One region of the Streptomyces sp. NBC_00654 genome, then DNA from elsewhere that is predicted to be linked to it. Evidence: riboswitches for the same ligand, from Rfam matches in the RefSeq annotation. Region 1 holds a riboswitch; each other region holds the start of a gene.

The links. A riboswitch is a leader RNA that binds a small molecule or an ion and turns the genes downstream of it on or off. The one in region 1 is predicted to bind cyclic di-AMP.
Region 2: another riboswitch for cyclic di-AMP. It lies ahead of OHA98_RS37680 (M23 family metallopeptidase); the one in region 1 lies ahead of OHA98_RS10830 (M23 family metallopeptidase).
Region 3: another riboswitch for cyclic di-AMP. It lies ahead of OHA98_RS24975 (C40 family peptidase); the one in region 1 lies ahead of OHA98_RS10830 (M23 family metallopeptidase).
Region 4: another riboswitch for cyclic di-AMP. It lies ahead of OHA98_RS05790 (C40 family peptidase); the one in region 1 lies ahead of OHA98_RS10830 (M23 family metallopeptidase).

What each region holds. Positions count from the first base shown of each region.
Region 1 is NZ_JAPEOB010000001.1:2,511,690-2,518,716, reverse strand. It holds gene OHA98_RS10840 (HPr family phosphocarrier protein) at 103-384, shown strand; partial or broken gene OHA98_RS10835 (GntR family transcriptional regulator) at 551-1,257, opposite strand; gene OHA98_RS10830 (M23 family metallopeptidase) at 1,492-2,310, opposite strand; cyclic di-AMP (ydaO/yuaA leader) riboswitch at 2,323-2,491, opposite strand; gene OHA98_RS10825 (pitrilysin family protein) at 2,738-4,117, opposite strand; gene OHA98_RS10820 (pitrilysin family protein) at 4,144-5,511, opposite strand; gene OHA98_RS10815 (DNA topoisomerase (ATP-hydrolyzing) subunit A) at 5,771-7,027, shown strand, end outside.
Region 2 is NZ_JAPEOB010000003.1:1,157,892-1,164,918, forward strand. It holds gene OHA98_RS37670 (PrsW family intramembrane metalloprotease) at 1-1,414, shown strand, start outside; gene OHA98_RS37675 (aldo/keto reductase) at 1,486-2,430, opposite strand; gene OHA98_RS37680 (M23 family metallopeptidase) at 2,651-3,682, opposite strand; cyclic di-AMP (ydaO/yuaA leader) riboswitch at 3,694-3,846, opposite strand; gene OHA98_RS37685 (PP2C family protein-serine/threonine phosphatase) at 4,202-5,374, opposite strand; partial or broken gene OHA98_RS37690 (TipAS antibiotic-recognition domain-containing protein) at 5,598-5,782, opposite strand; tRNA gene OHA98_RS37695 (tRNA-Met) at 5,885-5,958, opposite strand; gene OHA98_RS37700 (FAD-dependent monooxygenase) at 6,012-7,027, opposite strand, start outside.
Region 3 is NZ_JAPEOB010000002.1:1,059,053-1,066,079, forward strand. It holds gene OHA98_RS24950 (helix-turn-helix transcriptional regulator) at 175-531, opposite strand; gene OHA98_RS24955 (hypothetical protein) at 528-746, opposite strand; gene OHA98_RS24960 (cytochrome P450) at 1,442-2,488, opposite strand; gene OHA98_RS42985 (tryptorubin family RiPP precursor) at 2,566-2,655, opposite strand; gene OHA98_RS24965 (ATP-dependent Clp protease proteolytic subunit) at 3,527-4,162, shown strand; gene OHA98_RS24970 (hypothetical protein) at 4,170-4,478, shown strand; cyclic di-AMP (ydaO/yuaA leader) riboswitch at 5,010-5,196, shown strand; gene OHA98_RS24975 (C40 family peptidase) at 5,200-5,670, shown strand; gene OHA98_RS24980 (LysE family translocator) at 5,701-6,342, opposite strand; gene OHA98_RS24985 (LysR family transcriptional regulator) at 6,415-7,027, shown strand, end outside.
Region 4 is NZ_JAPEOB010000001.1:1,303,925-1,310,951, reverse strand. It holds gene OHA98_RS05805 (cobalamin B12-binding domain-containing protein) at 1-166, opposite strand, end outside; gene OHA98_RS05800 (M23 family metallopeptidase) at 794-2,536, shown strand; gene pcrA (DNA helicase PcrA) at 2,679-5,117, opposite strand; cyclic di-AMP (ydaO/yuaA leader) riboswitch at 5,389-5,535, shown strand; gene OHA98_RS05790 (C40 family peptidase) at 5,534-6,703, shown strand; gene OHA98_RS05785 (hypothetical protein) at 6,769-7,027, opposite strand, start outside.

The sequences.
Region 1 (7,027 bases):
GGAGGCCGGCCGGCGGCGCGGCCGGAACGGCGGTCGGGCACAGCACCGCGCACTGCATGAGAGACTGGTCTAGACAACCATTGATTCGTGAAGGGCAGAACCATGGCTGAGCGCCGCGTAAACGTCGGTTGGGCCGAGGGCCTGCACGCCCGCCCCGCTTCCATCTTCGTCCGTGCCGCCACGGCTTCCGGCGTCCCGGTGACGATCGCCAAGGCCGACGGCAACCCGGTGAACGCCGCCTCCATGCTCGCCGTGCTCGGCCTGGGCGCGCAGGGCGGCGAGGAGATCGTGCTCGCGTCCGACGCGGACGACGCGGAGGCCGCCCTGGACCGTCTGGCGAAGCTGGTCGCCGAGGGTCTTGAGGAGCTTCCGGAGACGGTCTGATTCCCGCACGGATCAGACCGGGGTTTCTTCCCCGACCGAGCCGCGGTATCCCGACAGGGAGCCGCGGCTCTTTCGTTCCTATCGGCACACAATTACCGCCCGACCTGATTCGGGCAGCGGAAACAAAGCCCTGCGGAATTACTTCACTTTGTATACGGCGTAATTGTTAATGCCGGACACCCGCGATGTTTACGCCGTGTTGCGGATCGCTCACCCGGTCCCGGCCCGGAGCGCGGACACCCGGCGGGCGGTGCGGCGCGGCCGGTGCGCGGACATGGCCCGCTCGGCGTGCTGGGCGGCCAGCGCCCTGGCCCGTTCGGCGTCGCCGCGCGCCACGGCGTCCACGATGGCGCCGTGCTCGGCCCAGGAGTCGGCGGGGCGGACGGGCTGCTCGACCGCGTACATCCAGGCGGTCTTGTGGCGCAGCTGGGCGAGAAGGGCGATGAGACCGGGGCTGGCGGAGGCCTGCGCGAGGGTCTCGTGGAACCAGCCGCCCAGCGAGCGCAGATCCTCGCCCTCGCCCCGGCGGGCCCGCTCCTGCCCCAGCCTGACCAGGCCGCGCAGCACCTTGAGATGGGCCTCGGTACGCCGCTGGGCGGCGCGTGCGGCCCCCAGGGGCTCCAGGAGCATCCGGACCTCCAGCAGGTCGGCGGCCTCCTGCTCGGTGGGCTCGGCCACACACGCACCGGCGTGCCGGCGGGTGACGACGAAACCCTCGGACTCCAGGGTGCGCAGCGCCTCGCGGACCGGGACCCGGGAGACTCCGTAGCGCCGCGCGAGCACCTCCTCGGTGAGGCGGCTGCCGCGCTCGAAGACACCGGAGACGATGTCGTCACGGATTGCCGTGCATACCGAATGCGCGGGAATGCGCATGTCCGAACCTCCGCCATAATCCCCGCGAAAAACGCGGCCGGCCGACGCCTGTTCCGTGACTCTATGACAATCGGCCGGAATTTCCGATGGCGCAGGGAAATCCGGGGGATATCTTTCGGCCACCGGGCACTTCGGCGGAGGGTGCGGTGACCCCGGCGGCTCCGGTGGCTCCGGTCCGAGAAACGCGGAAGGCCCCGGCGGGGAGCCAGGGCCATCGGCGGGGTGCGGAGACGGTCAGACGTTGAGGCCGTGGGCGCGCAGATAGGCGACCGGGTCCATGTCGGAGCCGTACTCGGGCGTGGTGCGCGCCTCGAAGTGCAGGTGCGGTCCGGTGGAGTTGCCGGTGGAGCCGGAGAGGCCGATCCGCTGGCCGGAGGTGACGCTCTGGCCGACGGAGACGCCGATCGAGGAGAGGTGGCCGTACTGGGTGTACGTGCCGTCCGTCATCCGGAGCACGATGTTGTTGCCGTACGCGCCGCCCCAGCCGGCCTCGACGACCGTACCCGCGCCGACGGCGACGACGGAGGAGCCGGAGGCCGCGTGGAAGTCCACGCCGGAGTGGCTGCCGGAGGACCAGAGCGAACCGCTGGACTGATAGCCGGTGCTGACGTACGAGCCGGCGACCGGGAGGTGGAAGGAGTTCAGCCGGGCGCGTTCGGCGGCGCGGGCGGCGCGCGCCTTGTCCTCGCGGACCTCCTCGGCGCGGGCCTCGGCCTTGCGTTCGGCCTCCGCCTTCGCCCTGGCCCTGGCCGCGGCCTTGGCCTCGGCTTCCGCGACGGCCTTGGCCTTCGCCTCGGCGGCGACCTCGGCCTGGTGCTCCTGGGCCTTCGCCTGGGCGTCGATCTGGTGGGCGAGCGTGGCGTCGATGGCGATGACCGCGGTCAGGCCGGTGTCGCCGACGGGGTGGGCCTCGGAGTCCGCGGCGAGGGCCGGGGAGGCCATACCGCCGATGACGCCGGTGGTGGCCAGAGCCGCGACGCCGGCGACCTGGGCGCGCTTGCGCGTCAGGCGGCTCGGGGCACGGTGCTTCCCGGTGGCACGGGTGAACGCCATGGAGGGGCTGATCCTTTCCTTCCTTCTCGCCTACCGGGTTAGCTGACGGGTTCGGAGCAGGAAGGTCTCCTACGGACACCTGGGCCTCGTACGGGGCACGGGCATCCGATTCACCCCAGGGACTTCGTGGGTCCCCGGCTCCCCAGGCTCGCGCCTGACGGGGACTCGGCGATGGCTGCCCGGCGCCGCGGACGCGGCATACGGATGACGGACAGCGGAGCCGACGCTAAGCGGCACAACTTTCCCGCAGCAAACGGACAGCGGGTTTTGTCGCTCATCCCACAGGACAGAAGAGCAACTTCCCCCGCAAAGGAACCTAATCGGACAAAAAGGAAGACCCCGGCGCGACGAGTCGCACCGGGGTCCCCTGTGCCCCGGTATACGACAGCGGGAGCATCGAGCGCCCGCTGACCGCGTACCCGGAGAGTCAGCTGACGACCGAGACCTCACCGATGCCGAGGGCCTTCACGGGCTCCTCGATCTGCGCCGCGTCCCCCACCAGGATCGTCACCAGCCGGTCCACCGGGAACGCGTTGACCACGGCGGCGGTCGCCTCCACCGTGCCCGTCTCGGCGAGGCGGGCGTAGAGGTGGGCCTGGAAGTCGTCCGGGAGGTGCTGCTCGACCTGGTCGGCCAGGGTGCCCGCGACCGACGCCGCGGTCTCGAACTTAAGCGGGGCGACCCCCACGAGGTTCTGCACGGCCGTCTCGCGCTCGGCATCCGTCAGCCCGTCGGCCGCCAGGGTCCGCAGCACCGTCCAGAGGTCCGCCAGCGCCGGTCCGGTGGACTCGGTGTCCACCGAGCCGCTGATCGCCAGCATCGCGGCGCCCGCCGCCCCGGAGGCCGAGCCCGGAGCCGTCGAGCGCAGGACCTGGCCGAAGGCGCGGACACCGTAGGTGTAGCCCTTCTCCTCACGCAGCACCCGGTCCAGCCGGGAGGTGAGGGTGCCGCCCAGGCAGTAGGTGCCGAGCACCTGGGCCGGCCAGACGCTGTCGTGCCGGTCCGCGCCGATCCGGCCGATGAGCAGCTGCGTCTGCACCGCGCCGGGACGGTCCACGATGACGACACGGCCGGTGTCGTCGGCGGTGATCGGCGGCACCGGACGGGACTGGCCGGCGTTTCCGGACCAGTCGCCGAGGGTGTCGGCGAGCAGCGCGTCCACATCGACCCCGGTCAGATCGCCGACGATCACGGCCGTCGCGGTGGACGGGCGGACATGGGCGTCGTAGAAGCCGCGCACGGCCGCCGCGTCGATCCGCCGCACCGTCTCCTCGGTGCCCAGGCGCGGGCGCGACATGCGCGCGGTCGCCGGGAACAGCTCCTTGGAGAGCTGCTTGGCGGCGCGCCGCGCGGGGTTGGCCTGCTCGTGCGGGATCTCGTCGAGCCGGTTGCCGACGAGGCGCTCGATCTCGCTCTCGGCGAAGGCCGGGGCCCGCAGCGCTTCGGCGACCAGGCCCAGCGCCTTGGCCAGCCGGGAAGCGGGAACCTCCAGGGAGACCCGGACGCCGGGGTGGTCGGCGTGCGCGTCGAGCGTGGCACCGCAGCGCTCCAGCTCGGCGGCGAACTCCTCGGCGCTGCGCTTGTCCGTGCCCTCGGACAGTGCCCGGGACATGATCGTGGCCACGCCGTCGAGCCCCTCGGGCTCGGCGTCCAGCGGGGCGTCCAGGAAGATCTCCACGGCGACGACCTGCTGGCCGGGGCGGTGGCAGCGCAGCACGGTCAGCCCGTTGGGCAGGGAACCGCGCTCGGGGGCGGGGAACGCCCAGGGCCGGGCCACGCCGGGGGCGGGCTGCGGGTGGTACTCCATGGCTACTCCAGTCGCGGCGGCGTCGCTCACTTGTCCGCCCCCTCGGGCGCGTCGGTGCCTTCGGTGTCGTCGGCGGCCTCGTCGGCCGCCGGCTCCAGCGGCTCGTAGACCAGCACCGCCCGGTTGTCGGGGCGCAGCGCCGCTTCGGCGGCCGCCCGGACCTCCTCGGCGGTGACGTCCAGCACCCGCTGCACGGCGGTCAGGGCGAGCTGCGGGTCGCCGAACAGGACGGCGTACCGGCACAGTTCATCGGCGCGGCCCGCGACCGTGCCGAGCCGGTCCAGCCACTCGCGCTCCAACTGGGCCTGGGCCCGTTCCATTTCCTCGAGCGTGGGGCCCTCGGCGGCGAACCGGGCCAGCTCCTCGTCCACCGCCGCCTCGATCTGCGGCACCTCGACGCCGCCGGACGTCTTGACGTCCAGCCAGCCCAGCGAGGGCGCTCCGGAGAGCCTCAGCAGCCCGAATCCGGCGGCCACCGCCGTACGGTCGCGGCGGACCAGACGGTTGTGCAGCCGGGACGACTCGCCGCCGCCCAGCACGGTCAGCGCCAGATCCGCGGCGTCGCAGGCCCGGGTGCCGTCGTGCGGCAGCCGGTAGGCCGCCATCAGCGCACGCGCCGGGACCTCTTCCTGAACCACCTCGCGCAGCTGCTCCCCGATCACCTCGGGCAGCGTGCCGTCGCGCGGCGGCTGCTTGCCGTCGTGGGAGGGGATGGAGCCGAAGTACTTCTCGATCCAGGCCAGCGTCTGCTCGGGGTCGATGTCGCCGACCACCGAGAGCACCGCGTTGTTCGGGGCGTAGTACGTGCGGAAGAACGTACGCGCGTCCTCAAGGGTCGCGGCGTCCAGGTCGGCCATCGAGCCGATCGGGGTGTGGTGGTACGGGTGGCCCTCCGGATACGCGAGGGCGGTCAGCCGCTCGAACGCGGTGCCGTAGGGCACGTTGTCGTAGCGCTGGCGCCGCTCGTTCTTCACGACGTCGCGCTGGTTCTCCATGGACTCCTCGTCGAGTGCGGCGAGGAGGGAGCCCATCCGGTCGGCTTCCAGCCAGAGAGCCAGCTCCACCTGATGGGTGGGCATGGTCTCGAAGTAGTTCGTCCGCTCGAAGCTGGTCGTCCCGTTGAGCGAGCCACCGGCCCCCTGTACGAGCTCGAAGTGCCCGTTCCCCTTGACCTGGCCCGAGCCCTGGAACATCAGGTGCTCGAAAAGGTGAGCCAGGCCGGTGCGTCCCTTGACCTCGTGGCGCGACCCGACGTCGTACCAGAGACAGACCGCGGCGACCGGGGTCAGATGGTCCTCCGAGAGCACCACACGCAGACCGTTGGCCAGGCGGTGCTCGGTCGCTGTCAAGCCGCCGGAGCCGGCCTGTGCTGTGGCCGTGTGACCCATGGGCATGTACGTCCCTTCGATCGCGATACTGGATTTCCTGCCAGACCTGCCACTGTAAGCAAGCGCACCGACACCTGGCGAAGTTCCCGTTCCGTCGATGTTGCTGTAGATGCTGCCGCAACCGGGGCCCGTGCCGGGTCCCGTGGGGCCGCTTCGGACCGCTTCGGACGGGTCGAGGTCGGCGTTGTCAGTGCGGCGGTCCACAATGGTCCGCGTCAGAACCTCAGGTTGCCCGATCAGAATCCGTGAAGGAGTCGCAGCCGCGATGGCCCGCCGTAGCACGAAGACCCCGCCGCCGGACGACTTCGAGGAGAAGATCCTCGACATCGACGTCGTCGACGAAATGCAGGGCTCCTTCCTCGAGTACGCGTACTCGGTGATCTACTCCAGGGCCCTGCCCGACGCCCGCGACGGTATGAAGCCGGTGCACCGCCGCATCGTGTCCCAGATGAACGAGATGGGACTGCGCCCCGACCGCGGCTATGTGAAGTGCGCCCGTGTGGTCGGCGAAGTCATGGGTAAGTTGCACCCGCACGGGGACGCGTCGATCTACGACGCACTGGTGCGGATGGCACAGCCGTTCTCGATGCGGCTCCCCCTCGTCGACGGACACGGCAACTTCGGCTCGCTCGGCAATGACGACCCGCCGGCCGCGATGCGGTACACCGAGTGCCGGATGGCCGACGCCACGTCATTGATGACCGAAGCCATCGACGAGGACACCGTCGATTTTCAGTCGAACTACGACGGCCAGGAGCGGGAGCCGGTCGTCCTCCCCGCCGCGTATCCGAACCTCCTGGTCAACGGGGTGTCCGGAATCGCGGTCGGCATGGCCACCAACATGCCCCCGCACAACCTGGGCGAGGTCATCGCCGCCGCCCGCCACCTGATCAAGCACCCGGGCGCCGACGTGGAAACGCTCATGCGCTTCGTCCCCGGCCCCGACCTGCCCACCGGGGGCCGGATCGTCGGGCTCGGCGGCATCAAGGACGCGTACACCGCCGGCCGCGGCACGTTCAAGATCCGGGCGACGGTCGCCGTGGAGGACGTGACGGCGCGGCGCAAGGGCCTGGTCGTCACCGAACTGCCCTTCACCGTCGGCCCGGAGAAGGTGATCGCCAAGATCAAGGACCTGGTCTCCGCGAAGAAGCTCCAGGGCATCGCGGACGTCAAGGACCTCACCGACCGGGCGCACGGACTGCGCCTGGTGATCGAGGTCAAGAACGGCTTCGTACCGGAAGCCGTGCTCGAACAGCTCTACAAGCTGACGCCGATGGAGGAGTCCTTCGGCATCAACAACGTGGCGCTCGTCGACGGCCAGCCGCTCACCCTGGGCCTCAAGGAGCTGCTGGAGGTCTATCTCGACCACCGCTTCGAGGTGGTGCGCCGGCGCAGCGAGTTCCGCCGGACCAAGCGCCGCGACCGGCTGCACCTGGTCGAGGGCCTGCTCGTCGCGCTGCTCGACATCGACGAGGTCATCCGGATCATCCGGGACAGCGACAACTCGGCGCAGGCGAAGGAG
Region 2 (7,027 bases), on a different contig from region 1:
TGCGGTGATCGTCGTGCTGGCGCTGTGCGGGCTGGTGATCCTGTCCCTGGTCCGTGAGCAGACCGGCTCGGAGGGATTCCTCGTCGGGCTGGGGCTGGCCGTGCTGCCCGTGCCGCTGCTGATGGCGGCCTTCCGCTGGCTGGACCGGGTCGAACCGGGCCCCTGGCGCAACCTCCTGTTCTCCTTCGCCTGGGGTGCGTGTGCCGCCGCGCTCGTCGCGATCATCGCCAATTCGTTCGCGACGCGCTGGATCGCCACGGCCACCGCCGACCCGGCGGGCGCCGACACCCTCGGCGCCACCGTGATCGCCCCGATCGTCGAGGAGAGCGCCAAGGCGGCCGCCGTACTACTGATCTTCCTGTTCCGGCGGCGGGAGTTCAGCGGCATCGTCGACGGCATCGTGGTCGCCGGATTCACCGCGACCGGTTTCGCCTTCACCGAGAACATCCTCTATCTGGGCAACGCCTTCGGCGAGGACCAGCAGCTGGGGGTGACGGGGCTCGGCTCGATGACCGCCGGGACGTTCTTCGTCCGGATCGTGATGTCACCGTTCGCGCATCCGCTGTTCACGGTGCTCACCGGCATCGGCTTCGGCTTCGCCGCCGTGGGCGCGCGCCGCCACCGGGTCCGCCGGATCCTGCTGCCGGCGCTGGGCCTGCTCCTCGCGATGGGCATGCACGCCCTGTGGAACGGCTCCTCCGCGTTCGGCCCGTACGGCTTCTACGTGGTGTACGGGATCTTCATGGTCCCGGCGTTCGGGCTGGTGACCTGGCTGGCCGTCTTCACGCGCCGGCGCGAGCTGCGTACGCTCTCCGCCGAGCTGCCCGCGTACGCGGCGGCGGGCTGGCTGACCCCGGCCGAACCGCTCGCGCTCTCCTCGATGCGGGCACGCGGCATGGCCCGTGATCTGGCCCGCCACTGGCACGGCCACCCCGACCGGGCCCGCGGCCGGGCGGCGGCGCGGGCGGTCGCCGAGTACGAGTCGTTCGCGACGTCCCTGGCCGGGCTGCGCCGCAGGGCCCGCCTGGACTCGGCGGGCCCGGACTTCGCCGGGCGGGAGCGGGAGCTGCTGCACCACCTGTGGCAGCGCCGGGAGATCGCCGGTCCGGCTCTGACGTACGCGGCCCACGCGACCGGCCGACTGCACACGCACCCCCGCCGCCCGGCCGCGCCGTACGGCGGGCAGTTCCCGCAGCAGCAGCACCCGCACGCGTACGCATCCCCGGGCCCGTATCCGGGGCCGTATCCGTATCCGGAGCCGTATCCGTACGCGACGCCGGGTCCGCAGCGGTACGGGCACGCGGGACCGCCGTACGCGGGTCAGTTCCCGCCCCAGCAGTACGGGCCCGCACCGCACGCGACCCCGCCCCAGCAGTACGGCGGCGCCAACCCGTATCTGCGTCCCCCGCAGTAACCGGGACGGCACGCGCCCCGGCCCGGTCGGCGGGACCGGCCCACCGCGTGCCGGACCGGTCCCGCCGTGGATCAGGCCGACGCCTCGGTGAGCGCGGCGATTTCCTGGTCCGTCAGGTGCAGGCCGGCCACCGCGACCAGCGCGGACAGCTGCTCGACCGTGCGGGCGGAGGCGATCGGTGCGGCGACGGTCGGCCGCGCGGCCAGCCAGGCCAGGGCGACCGTGGCGATCTCGGCCTCGCGCTCCCGCGCGATCGTGTCGAGCGCCGCCAGCACCTTGCGGCCCTGCTCCGACTCCAGGTGCCGGCCGGCGCCCTCGGCCCGCGGGCTGTCGACCGACGTACCCGGACGGTACTTTCCGGTGAGGAAGCCCGAGGCCAGCGCGAAGTACGGGACGGCGGCGAGCCCGCCGCGGGCCGCGGTGTCCTGGAGGGCGCCCTCGTAGGTGTCGCGGGAGACCAGGTTGTAGTGCGGCTGGAGGGCGACGTAGCGGGCCAGGCCCTCGCGCTCGGAGAAGTCCAGGGACGCCTGGAGCCGCTCCGGGCTGATGTTGGAGGCGGCGATCTCACGCACCTTGCCGTCCTTCACCAGCCGGTCGAGGGCCGTGATGATCTCCTCGACCGGGACGGTCTCGTCATCGAAGTGCGTGTAGTACAGGTCGATGTGGTCGGTGCCGAGCCGGCGCAGCGACTCCTCGGCGGCGGCCCTGATGGTGGTGGCGGAGAGCCCCTTGTACGAGGGGTGGGCACCGACCTTGGTGGCGACGACGATGTCGGACCGGTTGGCACGCGAGGCGAGCCACTTGCCGATGACGGTCTCCGACTCGCCGCCCTCGTTGCCGGGGACCCAGGCGGAGTAGGAGTCGGCGGTGTCGATGAAGTTGCCGCCCGCCGCGGCGTACGCGTCCAGCACCGCGAAGGACTGTGCCTCGTCCGCCGTCCAGCCGAAGACATTGCCGCCGAGGGCGAGGGGGAAGACCTGAAGGCCGGAGGAACCGAGCGGGCGCAGAGAAGTCACAGAAGTCATGAAGAGTTCAACGAGAGCACCCGGGGGCGCTATTCCATGACAGCGGACCGGCAGCCCTGACGTCGGGGGGTGTGCGTCAGGGCTGCCGGGGTTCGGGGGCGCCCGGTGAGGGCGCGGGGGGAACGCGGCGCTGGGGCAGGGGAAGCGCGGTGCCGGGGCGGGACTCGGAGCCTGCCGGGTGGCCTCCGGCCGGAGGTCACCCAACGGGTTCTCAGACCGTGAGCCCCTTGCTGCGCAGCCAGCTCATCGGGTCGATGGCCGAGCCACCCGGGGTGCGGACCTCCAGGTGGAGGTGGGCGCCGGTGACGTTGCCGGTGGCGCCGACACGGCCGATGGTGTCGCCCGTGCTGACCTTCTGACCGGCCGACACGTTCATCGAGGACTGGTGGCAGTACCAGATCTCCGTGCCGTCATCGAGCACCAGGACCGTGCGGTAGCCGTACGCGCCGGAATATCCGGCGGACTTCACGGTGCCGCTGTGCACGGCCTTGACCGGGGTGCCGCTCTGCGCCGCGAAGTCGAGGCCGGTGTGGTGGCCGGAGGACCACATCGTGCCGGACTGACCGTAGGTCGAGGTGATGCTGTACGAGGACGTCGGCAGCGCGTAGCTGGCGGCGAGCTTGGCGAGGCGCTCGGCCTCCGCCTTCTTCTTCGCCGCTTCCTCCGCCTTCTTCTTCTCGGCGGCGGCCTTGGCCTCGGCCTTGTCCTGCTGCTTCTTGGCCTCGGCGGCGGCCTTCTCGGCTGCCGCCTTCTCCTCCGCGGCCTTGGCCTCGGCGTCGGCGCTGGCCTGCTGCTGCTCGGCCTGCTGAAGGATGCGGGCGCGCAGTGCCTCGCCCGGGTCGGTCGTGCCCTGCTCCGCCTCGGCGTCGGTGATACCCGCGGAGGTGAGCGGTGCGGTCGCGACCGGCTTCTTGTCCTCGTCGTCGGACAGGAAGGAACCCACGCCGGGAAGGGACTTGGCGTCGGGGAGACTGGCCGCGAGGGAATCGGGAAGAGATATGGAGACCGGCGGCTTGCTCTGCGCGGTGGCCATGCCGCCCGCTCCGACGGCCGCGATGACACCGACCCCGAGGACGGTGGAGCTACGGGCGAGTCCCCGCTGCTTGGCTACGCGGTGCCTGCCGCGCACGGGCCGGATGGACTCCTCGGTGGGATTCCATTCCTCCCAGGTCCTGTCCGAGTCACCGAAGTTGCCGGTGGCGAAGGGTGACGGGGCCTCGGGGGCAGGCTTGTTGGACGCCACGTGGGCGCACTCCTTTCCTTCCTTCTCGCCTACCGGGTTAGCTGACGGGTTCGGAGCAGGAAGGTCTCCTACGGGCCCCTCCGCCTCTGACGAGACGCAGGTGTCCGATTCACCCCATGTAGGTGGTTCCCCGGTTCCCTTGCGGGATTCGGCGCTCGCGCACGGTGCCGCCTCTTGCGACGACTGGGACGACCGCGCTGCGTTATCGAACGTTAATAGACGGACGGGTCCTATTCCAAGCTCTTCCCAGTGATCGTTCGCGACTTCGGCCTGGACTTACGTGATGCAACCATCCCGAATCGGACGAGCAGAGCACGATTTGATCACTACTTGATTTCTGACATTGCATCAAATGTTATGCGGAGCGGTGTCCTTCGATTACGTACGGTGGTATCGCCCGGCAACCGGCACGCGCTCCAACCACGGATCCCGTCCACACGTCCGTCCACACGTCCGTCCACACATCCGTCCACACATCCGTCCACGTCCCCGTCCGCACCTCACGCCCGCACGTCCCGCTCATTCATCGCCCCGGCCCACGATCCTCACGGTCGTCCGGCGCTCCGGCTGTCCCTCAGCGGGCCTTCCCACCGCGAGAAGTGCCATGTCGTCAGTGGACCGGCCGCCGGTGTGCAGCCGGACATCGTCGGTGAGCGCGGAGAGCAGTTCCTCGGGCCCGGGGAAGATCCGGCCCCGCAGCCGGGCCGCCGGATCGTAGAAGGCCCCGGACGCGTCCCGCGCCTCGGAGAGGCCGTCCGTGAACAGCAGCAGCGTCGCCCCCGGCGGCAGACCCCACTCGTCGGCCCGGTCCGGCCACGCACCCAGGTTCATCCCGAGCGGCAGCGCGGGCACGGTCGGCGACAGCACCTCCAGCGCTCCGTCCGCGTGCAGCAGGATCGGTTCGGGGTGCCCCCGGTTGACGATGCGCAAGGAGAGGGAGCCGGGCGGGATCTCGACGAGCACCGCCGTGATGAACCCTTCCATCGCGTCGAGCCCGCCGCGCCGGGTCCCCTCCCGTGCCAGCGCCCGTTCCAGCCGCTGGGCGACCCCCTCCAGCGAACGCTCCTGCTCGGCGGCCTCCCGGAACGCCCCGATGATCACCGCCACCGCCTCGACCGCGTCGAGCCCCTTGCCCCGTACGTCCCCGAGCACCAGACGTACGCCGTGCGGGGTGTCCGCCACGGCGAACAGGTCACCGCCGACGAACTCGTCCGCCTGGGCCGCCTCGTACCGTGCGGCGACATGCAGTCCGCCGATCCGGTCGTCCGGGGTCGGCAGCACGGCCCGCATGGCGGTCTCCGCGATGAAGCGCGCCGAGGCCAGCTGCTCGTTGCCGCGCCGCACGACACCGTTGATGACGAGGGCGAGCACCGAGGCCGTGAGCACGGTGATCAGTTCGGTGACCGGAGCGGCCCGGGTCAGCGTCCCCGCGTACAGGTGCAGAGCGAAGACGGCCAGCACCGAGGCCACGCCGGTCCGGACGGTGCTGGCCAGACTGAAGAACGGGGCGGCCATCAGCGGTGCCGCCACGAACAGCGGTACGGCGGTGAAGGTCGGCGGGGTCCCGACGTCGAAGAGCAGCCCGCCGCCGATCATCAGGGCGGGCAGCGCGCGTACGAACCGGCGGGCCCCGACGCCTCCGGCCGGCCCCCGGCCACCATGGCGGGCCGGGAAACCGAAGGAGGGGACCACACGCCCGCGCACCGGGAAGGCCGACCGCCAACGGCTCCGGGCGCGGGGCAGCCCGGCAGGTCTCCCGCGCCGCCTGTCCCGCTTCCCCACCTGTGCACTCCTGCCCGGTCCATCCACGGCTGCGGACGGTACCGCGCCCCGTCCAGGCTTGCCGGAGCCGCGCCGTGCGGCGACTCCTCATCGGCCAAAAGAGGGGAGCGTGCGGGGCCGGGGCCTCCGGAGGTCAGTCGGAGAGCCGGAGTTCCGCGTAGATCGTCAGCGCATCCCGTACGAAGGCGGCGGTGCCGTCCCCGTACCGATCGTAGTTCTTCGCGAAACGCGGATCGGCGGCATACATCTCCTCTGCCCCGCCGCGCCCAGCGAGCGCCACCACCGGCCGCCGCGCTCGTACGCGTCACGGCCCCTGCGGATACGGCGGATACGGCACCCATGGACCCGGTGGATCCGGCACACGGTCCGGAAACGACTCGGGCCCGGCACGCTGTATGCGTACCGGGCCCGGTCCTTCAGTAGCGGGGACAGGATTTGAACCTGCGACCTCTGGGTTATGAGCCCAGCGAGCTACCGAGCTGCTCCACCCCGCGTCGTTGAATGCAACTCTACGGCATGCCGGACGCACTCCTGACCACCTGGCACGTCAGACCTCCAGCACGATGGCGTTCTTGGCCCGGTCGAGAGCCTCCTCGGACGCGGGAGAGCCTGCCTCGCCGCGCCCCTCGACGAGGGCCTGGTTGACCGTGACGAACGGACGCATCCGCTCCTCGTACCGCGCGAACGCGAGCGTGTGGTCACCGTCCGCCCGCGCCAGTTCGTCCGCCAGCACCTGAGCACCGACCAGCGCCAGGCCGGTGCCCTGCCCGGAGAGCACGGACGCCCCGTACCCGGCGTCGCCCAGCAGCACCGCCCGCCCCCGCGACCAGCGGTCCATCCGCACCTGGGCCACGGCATCGGCGTAGAAGTCGGGCGCCTCGCGCAGCGCCTTGAGCAGCCGGTCGCTCTCCCAGCGCAGCGGCGCCATGTGCGCGGCGACCAGCGCCCGGTACGCCTCCTGGGTCCGGGCTTCCGGCCCGAGCGGCCCGCCCCCGAAGCCGAAGGTGACCCGGAGCTCGGTGTTGTCGCGCACCGGATAGATGCCGTACCCGGCCGTCCCCTCCCGGAGCCACACCTGCCAGTTGTCGAGGCCCAGGAAGTTGTCCGCGCCGAAGATGGCGATGTGCATGTCCAAATGACGGATGAACCGCTCCTCGGCGCCGAAGGCCAGCCGCCGCACCCCCGAGTGCAGCCCGTCGGCTCCCACCACCAGGTCGAAGGTGCGCGGGGCGGCGTGCTCGAAGGTGACGCGCACCCCCTCCTCCGCTTCCTCCAGTGCGGTGATGCTGTCCCCGTAGAGGAACTCCGCCCCGTCCCCGACGCGTTCGTGCAGCATCCGTACGAAGTCCTCGCGGAGCACCTCGATGTCGCCGTTGTCGAGCCGGCCGCTGCTGAAGGTGGACTCGGTGGAGCGGTGCATCTCGTTGCCGTCCCCGTCGAGGACGGACATGCCCCGCATCCTGGTACGGGCGCCGCGCGCCCGGTCCAGCAGCCCGAGCCGCTCGACGACATCGAGGGCGACGCCGCGGATGTCGATGGCCTGACCGCCCCGGCGCGGGGCGG
Region 3 (7,027 bases), on a different contig from region 1:
GTCGAACTGTTCGTTCGGTCATGCGAGGGTCCTGGTCACCCACCCCGATCACCAGCTGCCCGGCAACCACGGTGACCGTCACCTCCGCGTCCGGCGAGTGCCCGGCGGTACATGCCTGGTCAACACGCGGCAGCGCCGGTACCCCGGTCCGCTCACGCCCGCGGTTGCCCCACCTCACGGCCCAGTCGTCCCGGTCTCGGCGCCGTGCAGCTCGGCCAGCAGGTCCTGTTGCCCGGCCAGCATCACCGTCAGGATCCGCCGGGCGGCCCGCAGCAGCTCCGCCACGTCCCCGCCCGCCAGCTCGTAGACGACGGTCGAGCCCTTCCGAGTCGCACTCACGATCCCCGAGCGGCGCAGCACCGCCAGCTGCTGGGAGAGGCTGGAGGGCTCTATCTCGATCGCCGCGAGCAGGTCACGAACCGGGAGCGGCCCCTCCTGCAGCAGCTCCAGCACCCTGATGCGCACCGGATGACCGAGCATCCGGAAGAACTCCGCCTTCGCCTGGTACAGCGGCACCGTCGTCGTGTTCACTGCCCGCCCATTCCGTTCTCCGTCTCCGGGCCGACGCCGTGATCGCGGGCCAGACGGAGCGCGTCCTCAAGCTCGTCCTCGGCCATCGCCGCCTCATAGGCGTCCTCGGCCTCCAGCGCCGCCACCAGCCGGGCCCGTGCCTCACGGATACGCCGTCGCGCTGCCTCGGTGAACCCGCCCACCGTCACTCCCCGCCCGACTCGCTTGACCAACATGACAACTAACAAATTGCAGAACTCTTCAAGTCTAGAGGTGAAGCGTCTCGCTGGACACCAGCTCTACAGCCCGGCACGAGGCGGTGTCTGCCGGCTCCACGTAGCGATCATGCCTCCCGGCCTCGCGGGAACTGCCGGGATCACCCGCTACCTGGGCGTCAGAGCCTGTCCGGTGAGTCGCATGACGCTGCCCGGCATCGGCTCCGGCTCGTCACATTGAGGATCCACGCTTCCGGCGCGACGCGGTTCCCGACCGCCGGTTGGAGGCCGTCGGCGCCGCGTACGCCCGCCGGCAGGAGATGCCGTTGCCGTTGAAGCCTGTGGCCGTCGCCCCAGCGGCCAAAGGCGTCAGTGGCGAATGCATGGCGGCAGTGCGCTGGACACCGTCAGGCCGACAGAACCATGAGGAGAGCGCACACGATGGCAGACGGGAAGAAGGGCGCGGTGCCGGAGCCGAGCAAGCCGCGGTCGACGCGGCGGCGAAGACACTCGCGCCACAACGGGCGCCGAAGACCTGGCCGCCGGGGTCCACCACCCGCCGGTGGACAACGGCCTGCACTACCTGGTCGGCGTGGTGGACCACCTGCGCGGCTACGGCTTCGCAGAGGCTGAGCCAGAACCAGGACTCGTTCTCAAGCCATGCGCGTGATTCCCGCGCGGACACACTGCGACAGTTCCGCCAGGTTCAAGGAGCGTCACGGTCGAGTCATCCGCACTTCGGACACTTCGAGCAATCCATCGAGTTCGACCTTCCCCCTGGTCTGGTCCGGACTCACCACGAGGCCGTCCCGGCGCACGATTTCCAGGAGCCGTTCAGCCAGGGGCAGGACCATATGACGGCCCCAGCATCGTTCGCTCACGTGGCCGAAGGGCAGATAGCCGGGATGAGTATCTCCATCCAGCTCGTCCCAGCGTTCGGGGTGAAACTCGTCGGGCTCCTCCCAGAGCTTGGGGTCGCGGTGGCTCAGCAGGGGAAGCAGCAGGACGTCGTCTTTCGGGCCGATCCGTGCGTCCACGTCCGAGAACTCCGGGGAAGCCACTCGCAAGATATTCCACGACGGGGGAAGCAGTCGGAGTGCCTCAAGGAGGATATTCCGATTCGATACGTCGTCGCTGAACGGAGCTCCGAGCCACAGGGCGCTGGTGACAAGCGCGGAGACGGTGAAGCATACGGGTGCCGCCACTCGCCGGTACAGGTACATGGCATAGCGCCGGTCACTGTAGTTCGTGGAATCGAGAACGAGAGCGGCAAGTTTTGACAGCGGCACGTCCGGCCCGGGTCTGCCCAACAAAGCGGCACCGGAGGCGACGGCCGACCAAGTCAGTTTCGGGGTCAACTCCAGTCGGCGGTCGACCAGAACCCGGAATCGCAGACTTTCGTCCCCGAAAACGAGATCCCGCAGGTAGACATGCGCCACATGCGGCCACCGGCCGGTCAGGTCGACCGCGTCCTCGAGGGGACGTTGCAGCGCGGTTCGTACGTCCGAGCCCACGGCTTGCATAAAGGTGGATGCGTCGGCACGGCTGACAAGCCGCTTCTGGACGGGTTTGAAGGTAGGCCTCTCCTCCGCGTTGGCCGGTCTGCTGCGGAGCAGGCTGTCCATCAGATCGGCGCCGGATACACCGATCGTGTCGGGCTCCAGACGGAACAGCGACGCATCGCGATAACGGCTCAATAGCTCGTCGAGCCTCGGCGCGAACTCAGTAACCCGACCGCTCCCGCCGGCGCGGAGCATAGACATGGGTGAACTCCATGGGTAGGCGGCTCGCGTCGGCAAGAATTCCTGACCGACGCGAGCCCGGCAAGGAAACTACCTGATTAAATCCAGCCGTACCAGGCGTAAGCCTTGAGACTCTTCTCCGGGCGGAACTTATTGACGAGGCGAACGAGCTTCATGAAAACCTCCATGCGTGATGAACGAGATGCTTGTTCGGTGGCAGAAGATATGGATACCGGAAGGAATTCCCGGCATTCAGTTCAACTGCCGTGGGCAGTTAAGACCTGTTCGATGAATGTGTCAAGTGACTCACATCACTGCCTGAATTGACTCATTCACGTTTCGATTTCACAGATATTCACATCTCGGCAAATCGCCCCTAATTCATCCATTGGCGCCCAAATATGGACACCCCGGGGAGGGGATGGCCTCGAATGCGGTGATTCGGCCATGCGGCATGACCGGGGGCATCTCCCGCGGGACGACTCCGCCGAAGGCGTCCGGTCGCCTGTTCCGACGAGGCCGACTCACACTGATCGCCCACGATGATTGACCTGCGTCAGAACGAGGCTTCCTCTACTGCGAGCGCGCGGAGACAGGCCACGCGGCACTTGGCTGCGGACCCACAAGCCCGTTGCTTCTGACAACCGAGCCTCGGCGGACTCCGCAGGCAGCCCCGGCAGGAGGGCAAGGGCAGCGGCGATGAACGCCGCCTGCGCCCGCACGTCCTCCTGGACCGCCCGGAACAGCACGTCCGCTTCCATCAAGAGCCAGAGGCGGCACGGGGTTCCCGGAGCAGGGAGTCCGCTCCACCGGGGTGCAGCGGCAGCATTCCGCCCCTCGCATGCCCGACCCGTGTCCCCGAACGCCTGGGCACCGACCCCGGACAGCCACCCCGGTGCCAAGAACCAGGCGCGTGCCCCGCCAAAGCTTTCTGTACGTCCTGTACATTTCTTACGGACGCGGCCGCGGGTCCCCAGGGACCACGTACCCGGGAACGGCGCGCCCGCGGAACAGCGACCCACCGAGAACAACCGTGCAGACCCCAGGAGAGGCACCGCCATGATCCGACCTGCCGCCCGTTACGTCCTGCCGGAGTTCACCGAGCGCACCGCGACCGGGACCCGGACCCTGGACCCGTACTCCAAGCTGCTGTCCGAGCGGATCGTCTTCCTCGGCACCCCGGTCGACGACACCGCGGCAACCGACCTGATCGCACAGTTCATGTATCTGGAGCACGCCGAGCCGGACCGGCCCATCTCGCTCTACATCAACTCCCCCGGCGGCGAGTTCAACGCCATGGCCGCGATCTACGACACCATGCAGTACCTGGCGTGCGACGTGGAGACGTTCTGCCTCGGCCAGGCCTTCTCCAGCGCCGCCGTGCTGCTGGCGGCAGGCGCGCCGGGCCGCCGACATGCCCTGCCCGGCGCCCGGGTAGTCATCCGGCAGCCGACGCTGGACGAACCGGTCCAGGGCCAGCCGTCCGATCTCGAAATCGAAGCACGCGAGCTGATGCGGGTGCGCGAGATGCTCGCGGCCATGCTGGCCCGTCACACGGGCCGGTCCACGGAGCAGATCACCGCCGACATCGAGCGCGACACCATCCTCGACGCCCGAGCCGCCCAGGCGTACGGGCTCGTGGACCACGTCATGGAGAACCGCGGCCCGTCCCGGCCGCCGCACCCCCCGAGGTGAACCCACCATGCTTCCACCGGAGTACCCGCCGCTCCCCGCGCTGACCCGCGCCGAGGGGGAGTTCATCGACCGCTACCTGGAAGTTCTCGACCAACTGGGCCGGATCAACCCGGCCCGAGGCAGTGACACCTATGGCGCGCTCCGGGCCGCGCAGGCCCTGGCCTCCCGGGCCACGGCGCTGCGCGACGCCCTGGCGTTGATGCACGAACGGGGCGAAGCGCAGATCCACGCGGCGACGTTGGCGCGGGCCCTGCGCCTGCTGGACGGAGAACGGCGCGCCGGCCGGGTCACCATGCCCCCGCCGCCGGTGGGCTGACCGGACCCCAGGCCCGCCACTCGGCCGGGGTCCGCCCCGGCCGACCCCTCGGCACCGCATCCGGCACAACGCCCGGCACCACGTCCGCCACCGGCTCCCGGCTCCCGATCACGGGGAGCCGGGACCTGGCCACGCCAGTCCTCACCACTCCTCACCACTCCACACCTCGCCGCATCTCATGCGCGCCTCCGCACCCCTCCGCGCCCCGCCACACCTCTCCGCGCCCGCCCCGCGACACGCCCGGCAAGGAGATCAGATTTCCTCCCTCGTTCGGCGTAGGCATTCCCCCTCACGAGGGACAGCCCAACTTGCGCTCAGCGCGTGGACAGTACTCGGAATCTGACGTTCCGTCGCTGGTGCGAGGCTGGTCGGGCAGCCCGGCCGAGGGCGGAAATCGGGCTCGTCCACCCGAACGGATCAGTCGTGACGACTCTCACAAATCGCTGTTTCAGCTCGGAAATCCGGCACTTCGTGAGTCAAGATCCCTGGGACGACAAGCCCCCGCCACCGCGGCGGGGCGGTCCGGGCGGACGCCGAGTCCTGCCACTGCCCGGATGACTGGTCGACAGAAGTGGATCGGCAGGAGTGGAGGACCCGAGCACAACGGGTCGGCCGGGCAACCGGTCGCCCCTCGGGGTGAAGCCGCCAAGTGCGGCCGGGCAACTTCGCCAGCCCGAACCCGACAGGTCATCCTTCACAGGCGGCTGACGAAGGGTTGCGCATGACTGCGCAGGTACATGTCCCGTCTCTGCTTACCCGGGCCGGTACGGCCTCGGTCCTCACCTTGGCCGTCGGCTCCGCCATGCTGGCGCCGGGGCTGGTCAACGAGGCCGAGGCCGCCACGCACTCGACGAAGGCGCTCACGATCGCCGCGTCGAAGAAGGGATCGCCCTACAAGTACGGAGCATCCGGTCCGCGCCGGTTCGACTGCTCGGGGCTGACTCTCTACTCCTTCAAGAAGGCCGGCAAGAAACTCCCGCGCACGGCCCAGCAGCAGTACAACAAGACCCACCACATCTCGAAGTCCAAGCGGAAGAAGGGTGATCTGGTCTTCTTCCACTCCGGCCGCAGCGTCTACCACGTGGGCATCTACGCGGGCAAGGGAAAGATCTGGCACTCCCCGAAGACCGGGGCGGTGGTCCGGCTGGAGAAGATCTGGTCGAACAGCGTGTGGTACGGACGGGTCCGCTGACCCACGGCCTGACCCACGGCCGGACCCGCTTCAGCGCAGCAGCGGTCCGGTCACCAGCACGAGCCCCAGTGCGGTGAGCGCCGCGCCGCTGCCGCCCTCGATCGCACGGGCGGTACGCGGCCGGCGCAGCCACCGCCCCAGCCGGTCCACCAGCAGGGCCACGGCCGGGAACCAGATGAGCGCCAGCACCACGACGACGGCCGCGAGCAGCAGGGTCCTGGGCAGTGGCGGCTGCCCGTCGGGCACGAACTGGGGCAGCAGGCTGAGAAAGAGCACCGGCGCCTTGGGGTTCAGCGCGTTGGTCAGGAAGCCCTGCCGCAGGGAGCGTCCCAGCTCCTTCTGCACGGGGCCGGCCTCCGGCTGCGCTGTCCGGTCCGCCTCGGCGGGCCGACGTCGCCACGCGAACAGAGCGCTGAGACCGAGCCAGAGCACATACGCGCCGCCCAGGAGCTGGACGGTGCGGAACAGCACGGGCATGGTGACCAGCACCGCGGCCAGGCCCGCCACGGCCAGCGCGGTGTGCACCAGCAGCCCCCCGGCGACACCCAGCGCGGTGACGACCCCGGAACGGCGCGAGGCGAGTGCGTTGCGTACGACGACGGTGAAATCGGCGCCGGGCAGCGCGACCATCCCCGCGGCGACTCCCGTGAAGGCGAGCAGTTGTGCGTCCATGGTTACACCCTGGACCGGAAGAGCCTTTAGCGTGTACTTGCAATCTTCTGGGTCTGCCAAAAGGAACGCTTAATGTACGACCCGACACGGCTGGCGGCGCTGGTGGCGGTCGCCGAGGCCGGATCGATCACGCGTGCGGCCGCGCGCCTGGGCTACACCGCGCCTGCTCTCTCCCAGCAGCTGGCCAAACTGGAGCGCGAGGCCGGTGCGGCGCTCCTGGTTCGTCATCATCGCGGGGCGCGGCTGACGGCCGCCGGTGAGCTGCTGGCGGGCCGGGCCAGAAGGGTCCTGGACGAGCTGGACCAGGCTCGGCACGAGCTGGCTCAGCTGGCCGGGCTCTCCGGGGGGCGGCTGCGGGTCGGCACGTTCACCACGGCCGGAATCCACCTGCTGCCGCCGGTCCTGAGCGCGTTCCGGCGCGCACATCCGGATGTGGAGCTCGCCGTGACCGACTACGAGCCGCCCGAGGGAGTCACCGCCGTGGCTGCCGGAGAGGTCGACCTCGCCCTGACCCATGCGTACGAACCGGCGCCCGCGGGTCCCCCGCCCATGGGCGTCGTCGTCGAGCCTCTCCTGGTCGAGGAACTGGTCCTCGTCACCGCGGTCGGCCACCGGCTCGCCGAGGGGACGGGCCGGCTGCCGGTCGCCGAGCTGGCGGGACGGCCGCTGATCAGCAGCGCGCCCA
Region 4 (7,027 bases), 1.2 Mb from region 1:
CCTGGATCGCCGTGTCCACGATCTGCTCAGGGGTCTGGTGCAGCCCGGTATAGATGACCTCCATACCGGCATCCCGCAGCGCCCGCGCGATCACCTTGGCTCCACGGTCGTGGCCGTCGAGTCCCGGCTTGGCCACCACCACACGAATCGGACCGGTCACACCCATCACTGCCTCCACATGGTCTCCCGCGCCTGAAGGGCCGGGGATGTGAACGAACGTTATCCACAGCATCCCGCAAGCCGCCGTTTCGCGGTGGACGGGGAGGGGGAAATCACACGGGGGACACGCATGGGGACATGTTCGCCACGCGCCGTTCCCCGCACCCCTGGACACCCCCACCTCGCGCGTACGGACGCGAAGGGTGCCGCTACGAGGTCGCCGTACCACCGCGCCGCCAGCCGCGCGGCACGGTGGTACGGCCCATCGTCAGCCACTGCCCCCGCCGCGCCGCCCGCGCAATCTCCGCGCCCCCTCGCAGCGCCGCGCCGCCCGCGTAACCTCCGCGCCGCCCGCGTACCACCGCACCCCCCTACGTACCGCCGCGCCGAGCCCTTTCGCGGCACGGCCGCCCGCGCTCGCCCCCACCGAATAGAACACTCCTCGAACAAAGCGCCAAGGCTGCGTAGGCGGTCCACCGAAAGGCGGCTGATTGCCCGTTTCCTGGGGCCCAAAACCTGCCGAAGATTGTCGTCGTCACGTACCGCCGGGTACAGTCGCGGCCACTGCTTTCCCCCTGGGGTCCCTCCACCGGACTCCGGAGCAGGCCCTGCTGCCGAGGCGAGAGAGAAGTTGGTGAACGACCAGCACCCCCACGCCGGACACGTCGGACACGACGGTGAGTCAACCGGCAGCTTCGACACCGATCCGCTCTTCGGTGTACTTCCGGACGGTCAAGACAGCAGTTACCAGACGGGCTACGCGACCGGGTACAGCGGCTACGACACCGCGTACGCCACCGGGGCACCGGACCACAGCGGCCAGTACGACGCCACCCAGTGGGCCACGGGCGCGCAGCAGACCGCCCCGTACGACGCCTACACCCCGCAGGCGCAGCCCCAGCAGCCGTACGACGCTTCGGCCGCCTGGACCTCCGGGCCGGGAATCCCGGCGCAGGCGGGCGCCCCCGATGTCTCGGGCCAGTGGGACAGCACCGCCTGGCAGCAGACCGGCGGGCAGCAAACCGGCGGGCAGCAGACCGGCCAGTGGGCGGCGACCGACACGGGCGCGTTCCCCACCACGACCTTCAGCACCGCGTCGTACGAGACGGGTTCCTACGACCTCCGTACGCACGACACGGGCGCGCACGACACGGGCGCGTACGGGACCGCTTCGTACGAGACGGGTGCGTACGACACCGGGACCTACGACACGGGTTCCTACGCGACGACGACGGCCTACGGCACCGGAACGTACGACTCCGGCACCTACGACGCCACCGCCTGGAACTCCGGCGCCACGCCCGGGAGCGCGCCGTACGAGCCAGAACAGACGTCCTACTCCCTGTACGAACAGCGGACGGCCTCCACCGGGACGGCCGGAGTGCCGTCGGAGGCACTGCCCGAGGCGCCGGCGACGGCGGAGTTCGCCGTCCTGGAGTCCGAGGCGCCGGAGTCCGCGACCAGCGGGTCCGGCACCGACGGATACCGGGCGGAGGAGTACGAGGCGGCCGAGTACGGGCCGGACGAGTACAGGGCGGACGGCCCCGGCCCCGGCATCGACAAGCTCGGCACCGTCACCATGGAGCGCGCCGTCGACTCCCCCCGGCCGGTGGCCCGCTCCGCTTCGCGCAGCCGCGCGCGGCGCCGTTCCCCCGCCAAGCGGTCCGCACTCCTCACCGTCGCCGTCCCCTCCGCCTGCGTCATGAGCGTCGCGGGCATCGCGGCCGCCTCCGTCGGCGGACTCGGCGAGACCGAGAAGCGGCAGGACGACACCATCTCGATGGCGGTCGCCGACCCCAGCACCGTCAAGCCCGTCGCCGCGAACAACAAGCTGGACACCCAGCTCGCCCGGCTCAGCGCCGATGCCGACGACTTCCGGGACCGCGCCAGCCGCACCCAGGAGCGCATCGACCTGAAGGAGCGGCAGGCCGCCGAGAAGAAGAAGCGCGCGGAGGAGGCGGCACGCCGTGAGGCGCTGCGCCCCAAGTTCGTCCTGCCGGTCAAGCAGCACGGACTCAGCGCCTACTACGGCCAGGCGGGCGTCAACTGGATGTCCGTCCACACGGGCATCGACTTCCCCGTCGGGTACGGCACTCCGGTGATGGCCGCGACCGACGGCACCGTGCGCACCCAGTTGAACAGCGCCTACGGCAACATGGTGATCGTGACCATGGCCGATGGCACCGAGACCTGGTACTGCCACCTCAGCAGCACCAGGATCCGCTCGGGCCCGGTGAAGGCCGGTGATGTCATCGGGTACGCCGGGGATTCGGGCAACTCGACCGGCGCGCACCTGCACTTCGAGGTCCGGCCCGGCGGCGGCTCGGCGATCGACCCGCTGGCGTGGCTCCGCAGCCACGGACTCAACCCGACCTGAGCGGCCCAGGGCCGGGCGTCCCCTCGGGCCGAGGGGATTCCGGCCGGGAAATCCACGACACGCCCGGGGGGCGGGACGGCCGAGGCCGCCCCGCTCCCCGGGCGTTCTCCGTCTGCGGCCTCTCGGCCCGCAGCTCCTCGGCCTACAGCTTCTCGACCGGCGCGTACCGCAGGAGCAGCTTCTTGGGCCGCTCGTCGCCGAAGTCCACCGTGGCCTTCGCCTGGTCCCCGAAGCCCTCTACGGCCGTCACCGTGCCCAGACCGAACTGGTCGTGCGTGACCCGGTCCCCCACCACCAGCGTGACCACCGGCTTGTCCGAGCTGCGACGGGTCGCGAAGCCGGACGGGCCGGAGCGCGAGCGGGACGAGGACAGCGAGGACGTGATGCCCGAGGTCGGACCGGCCGGAGCCGCCATCGGCCCCTTCCGCTTCCACTCCAGGTGCTGGTCCGGGATCTCCTCCAGGAAGCGCGACGGCGGGTTGTACGAGGGCTGGCCCCAGGCGCTGCGCATCGCGGCCCGGGTCAGATAGAGCCGCTCACGGGCGCGGGTGATGCCGACGTAGGCGAGCCGCCGCTCCTCCTCCAGCTCCTTGGTCTGGCCGAGGGCCCGCATGTGCGGGAAGACGCCGTCCTCCATCCCGGTCAGGAACACCACGGGGAATTCGAGGCCCTTGGCCGTGTGCAGCGTCATCAGGGTGATGACGCCGGAGCCGTCCTCGTCCTCGTCCGGGATCTGGTCCGAGTCGGCGACCAGCGCGACCTTCTCCAGGAACTCGGCGAGGGTGCCCGCACCCTCCTCGTCGCCGCGCTCCTGCTCGAATTCGAGGGCGACGGCGGCGAGCTCCTGGAGGTTCTCGATACGGGTCTCGTCCTGCGGGTCCGTGGAGGCCTGGAGCTCGGCGAGATAGCCGGTCCGCTCCAGGACCGCCTCCAGGACGACGGCCGGTCCGGCACCGGACTCGACGATCGTGCGCAGCTCCTCCATGAGCGTGTTGAAGCGCTTCACGGCGTTGGCCGAGCGGGCCGCCATGCCGTACGCCTCGTCGACGCGGCGCAGCGCCTGCGGGAAGGAGATCTTCTCGCGCAGCGACAGCGCGTCGATCATCGCTTCGGCGCGGTCGCCGATGCCCCGCTTGGGCACGTTCAGGATGCGGCGCAGGGGGACGGTGTCCTCGGGGTTGGCGAGGACCCTGAGGTAGGCCAGGACGTCCCGGACCTCCTTGCGCTCGTAGAAGCGCACTCCGCCGACGACCTTGTAGGGCAGCCCGACGCGGATGAAGATCTCTTCGAAGACACGTGACTGGGCGTTCGTCCGGTAGAAGACGGCGACATCGCCGGCCTTCGCGTCGCCCGCGTCCGTCAGCCGGTCGATCTCGTCGGCGACGAACTGTGCCTCGTCGTGCTCGGTGTCGGCGACATAGCCGGTGATCCGGGCGCCACTGCCGGCGTTCGTCCAGAGATTCTTGGGGCGGCGGCTCTCGTTCCGCTCGATCACCGCGTTGGCGGCGGAGAGGATCGTCTGCGTGGAGCGGTAGTTCTGCTCCAGCAGGATCGTGGTGGCGTTGGGGTAGTCCTCCTCGAACTGGAGGATGTTGCGGATGGTCGCGCCCCGGAAGGCGTAGATCGACTGGTCCGCGTCACCGACGACACACAGCTCGGCGGGTGCGTCCGCCTCGCCGGACGGGCCCACCAGCTCGCGCACGAGGGTGTACTGCGCGTGGTTGGTGTCCTGGTACTCGTCGACCAGGACGTGGCGGAAGCGGCGGCGGTAGTGCTCGGCGACATCGGGGAACGCCTGGAGCAGGTGGACCGTCGTCATGATGATGTCGTCGAAGTCCAGGGCGTTGGCCTCGCGCAGCCGTGCCTGGTACAGCGCGTATGCCTGGGCCAGTGTCTTCTCGAAGCCGTCGGCGGCCTGGCCGGCGAAGGTCTCCTCGTCGATCAGCTCGTTCTTCAGGTTCGAGACCTTGGCCGTGAACGACTTCGGCGGGTAGCGCTTGGGGTCGAGGTCCAGATCGCGGCAGACCAGGGCCATCAGCCGCTTGGAGTCGGCGGCGTCGTAGATCGAGAACGACGAGGTGAAGCCGAGCTTCTTCGACTCGCGGCGCAGGATCCGTACGCACGCGCTGTGGAAGGTCATGACCCACATGGCGTTGGCGCGCGGGCCGACGAGCTGCTCGACACGCTCCTTCATCTCGCCCGCGGCCTTGTTGGTGAAGGTGATCGCGAGGATCTGGCCGGGGTGCACACCGCGCTCCGCGAGCAGATGGGCGATCCGGTGGGTCAGCACCCGGGTCTTGCCCGAGCCGGCCCCGGCGACGATGAGCAGCGGCGAACCGGCGTGCACCACGGCGGCGCGCTGCTCGGTGTTCAGCCCGTCGAGCAGCGCGGCGGCGTCGATGACCGGCCGCGGGGCACCGTCCCGGTAATAGCCGTCGCGGGGCGGCGGGGGCGCGTCGAAGACGCCCTCGAAGAGACCCTCCGGCACCGCTTCGGGTGCGTGGTCCTCGGGAGGCGGCGGGGGCCCTTCCTCCGAGTGCTGGAGGCCGGTCAGGAAGCTGTCGTCAAAGAGGCTGCTCATCGCTTGACGAGTCTAGGCCGCCGCACCGACAGTCCGTGGCCGCATCGGATACGAGGGCGGCCGGACGGGCACGTACGGAGACCGGGCACCCACACCGCGTAGGGGAAGGGCGGCGGCGCCCGGTTCCCGCGGGCCCGATTCACCGAGGTCACGAAAATGTATCGGGCATATCGAACATCAACCTTCACAGCGGCCCCACGGGTGGCTAGCGTGCTCGGTCGGGCGCCCCGTACCCCCTTGCGGCGAACCACGCCGAGCGGACGCCCCCGCCGAATCCGTACTGCCCGACGGCAGCCCGGGACCGGGGACCCACCAGCGGTACCGGGGTGAACCGGCCCTTCCCCACGGGGCCGTAGGGCAGCCTTCCGTTCCGCCCGAACCCGACAGCCAACCCGGCAGGCGGTCCACGGAAGGAGATGCCGGCCTTGGCCTCGCATCGCAAACCGCGTACGAAGGTGCGCACCACCACTCCCGCCGTCGGGCTGACGACGGCGGCGCTGGCCTCCGTCACGCTGCTCTCCACGCAGAGCGCGACGGCCGCGCCCGCGGAGCCCAGGCCCGGGATCGAGGAGGTCCGGAAGAAGGTCGACGACCTCTACCGGCAGGCGGGCACCGCGACCCAGCAGTACAACGAGGCGAAGGCGGCCTCCGCGAACCAGCGCGCCGAGGTCGACGCCCTGCTCGACGATGTGGCCAAGCGCGCCGACAAGGTCAACGAGGCCCGCCGCGCCCTCGGGAACTACGCGGCGGCGCAGTACCGCACCGGCGGCATCGCGCCCACCGCGACGTTCTTCCTGGCGGACGACCCGCAGGCGTACTTCGACCAGGACCAGCTGATGGACCGGATGACGAGCCAGCAGCAGAAGGCCGTCGCCGACTTCCGCGAGCAGCAGTCCGCGGCGGCGGTCAAGCGCACCGAGGCGGTGAAGAGCCTGGAGACGCTCACCGAGTCGCAGGCCACGCTGCGCACCAGCAAGCAGAGCGTGCAGACCAAGCTGACCGAGGCGCGCACCCTGCTGTCGACGCTGACCGCCCAGGAGAAGGCGCGGCTGGCGGAGCTGGAGCGCGAGAAGAAGGCCGAGGCCAGGATCAAGGCGGAGAAGCTGGCGCGTCAGCAGGCCGCCGCCGAGGCGGAGGCCGAGCGGAAGGCCAAGGAGGAGGCCGCGAAGGAGCCGGACTCCGGGAGCGGCACCGGTGGCGGGACGGACACCGGATCGGGGCCGGACAGCGGCTACGCCGCCAAGGCGGAGAAGGTCCTCGCGTTCGCGCGCGGCCAGATCGGCAAGCCGTACGTCTGGGGCGCGACGGGCCCCGCCTCGTACGACTGCTCCGGGCTGACGCAGGCGGCGTGGAAGGCGGCCGGGGTCGACCTCCCCCGTACGACCTGGGACCAGGTGAAGGTCGGCACCCGGGTGGCCACGGCGGATCTGCGCCCCGGGGACCTGGTCTTCTTCTACGACGACATCAGTCACGTCGGCATCTACAAGGGCGACGGCATGATGATCCACGCGCCGAAGCCGGGCGCGAACGTGCGCGAGGAGTCGATCTACTACATGCCGATCTACGGCAGCGTGCGCCCCGCCTGACCGCGCGACGCCCCGGACGGCCGGTGAAGGCCGTCCCGGGGCGCTCCGGGACGGGACCGGCCGGCTCAGGTCCAGAGGGTGGCGATGAAGATGTTGGCGACCGTCAGACCGCCGACCGCGGCGAACGCGCCCTTGTCGACCTTCTCCTCGTCCCGCTTGATGTAGACGAGCGCGAGGATGACGACCAGGATCAGCAGCTTCACGCCGATCTTGATGTTGTTCACGGTCTGGTCGTCGGCCTGGTTGAGCCCGACCAGGGCGACGCCGGTGACCAGCATGGTCAGCGCACCGTGCAGCATGGCCGGAACGAATCGCGCCGTGCCC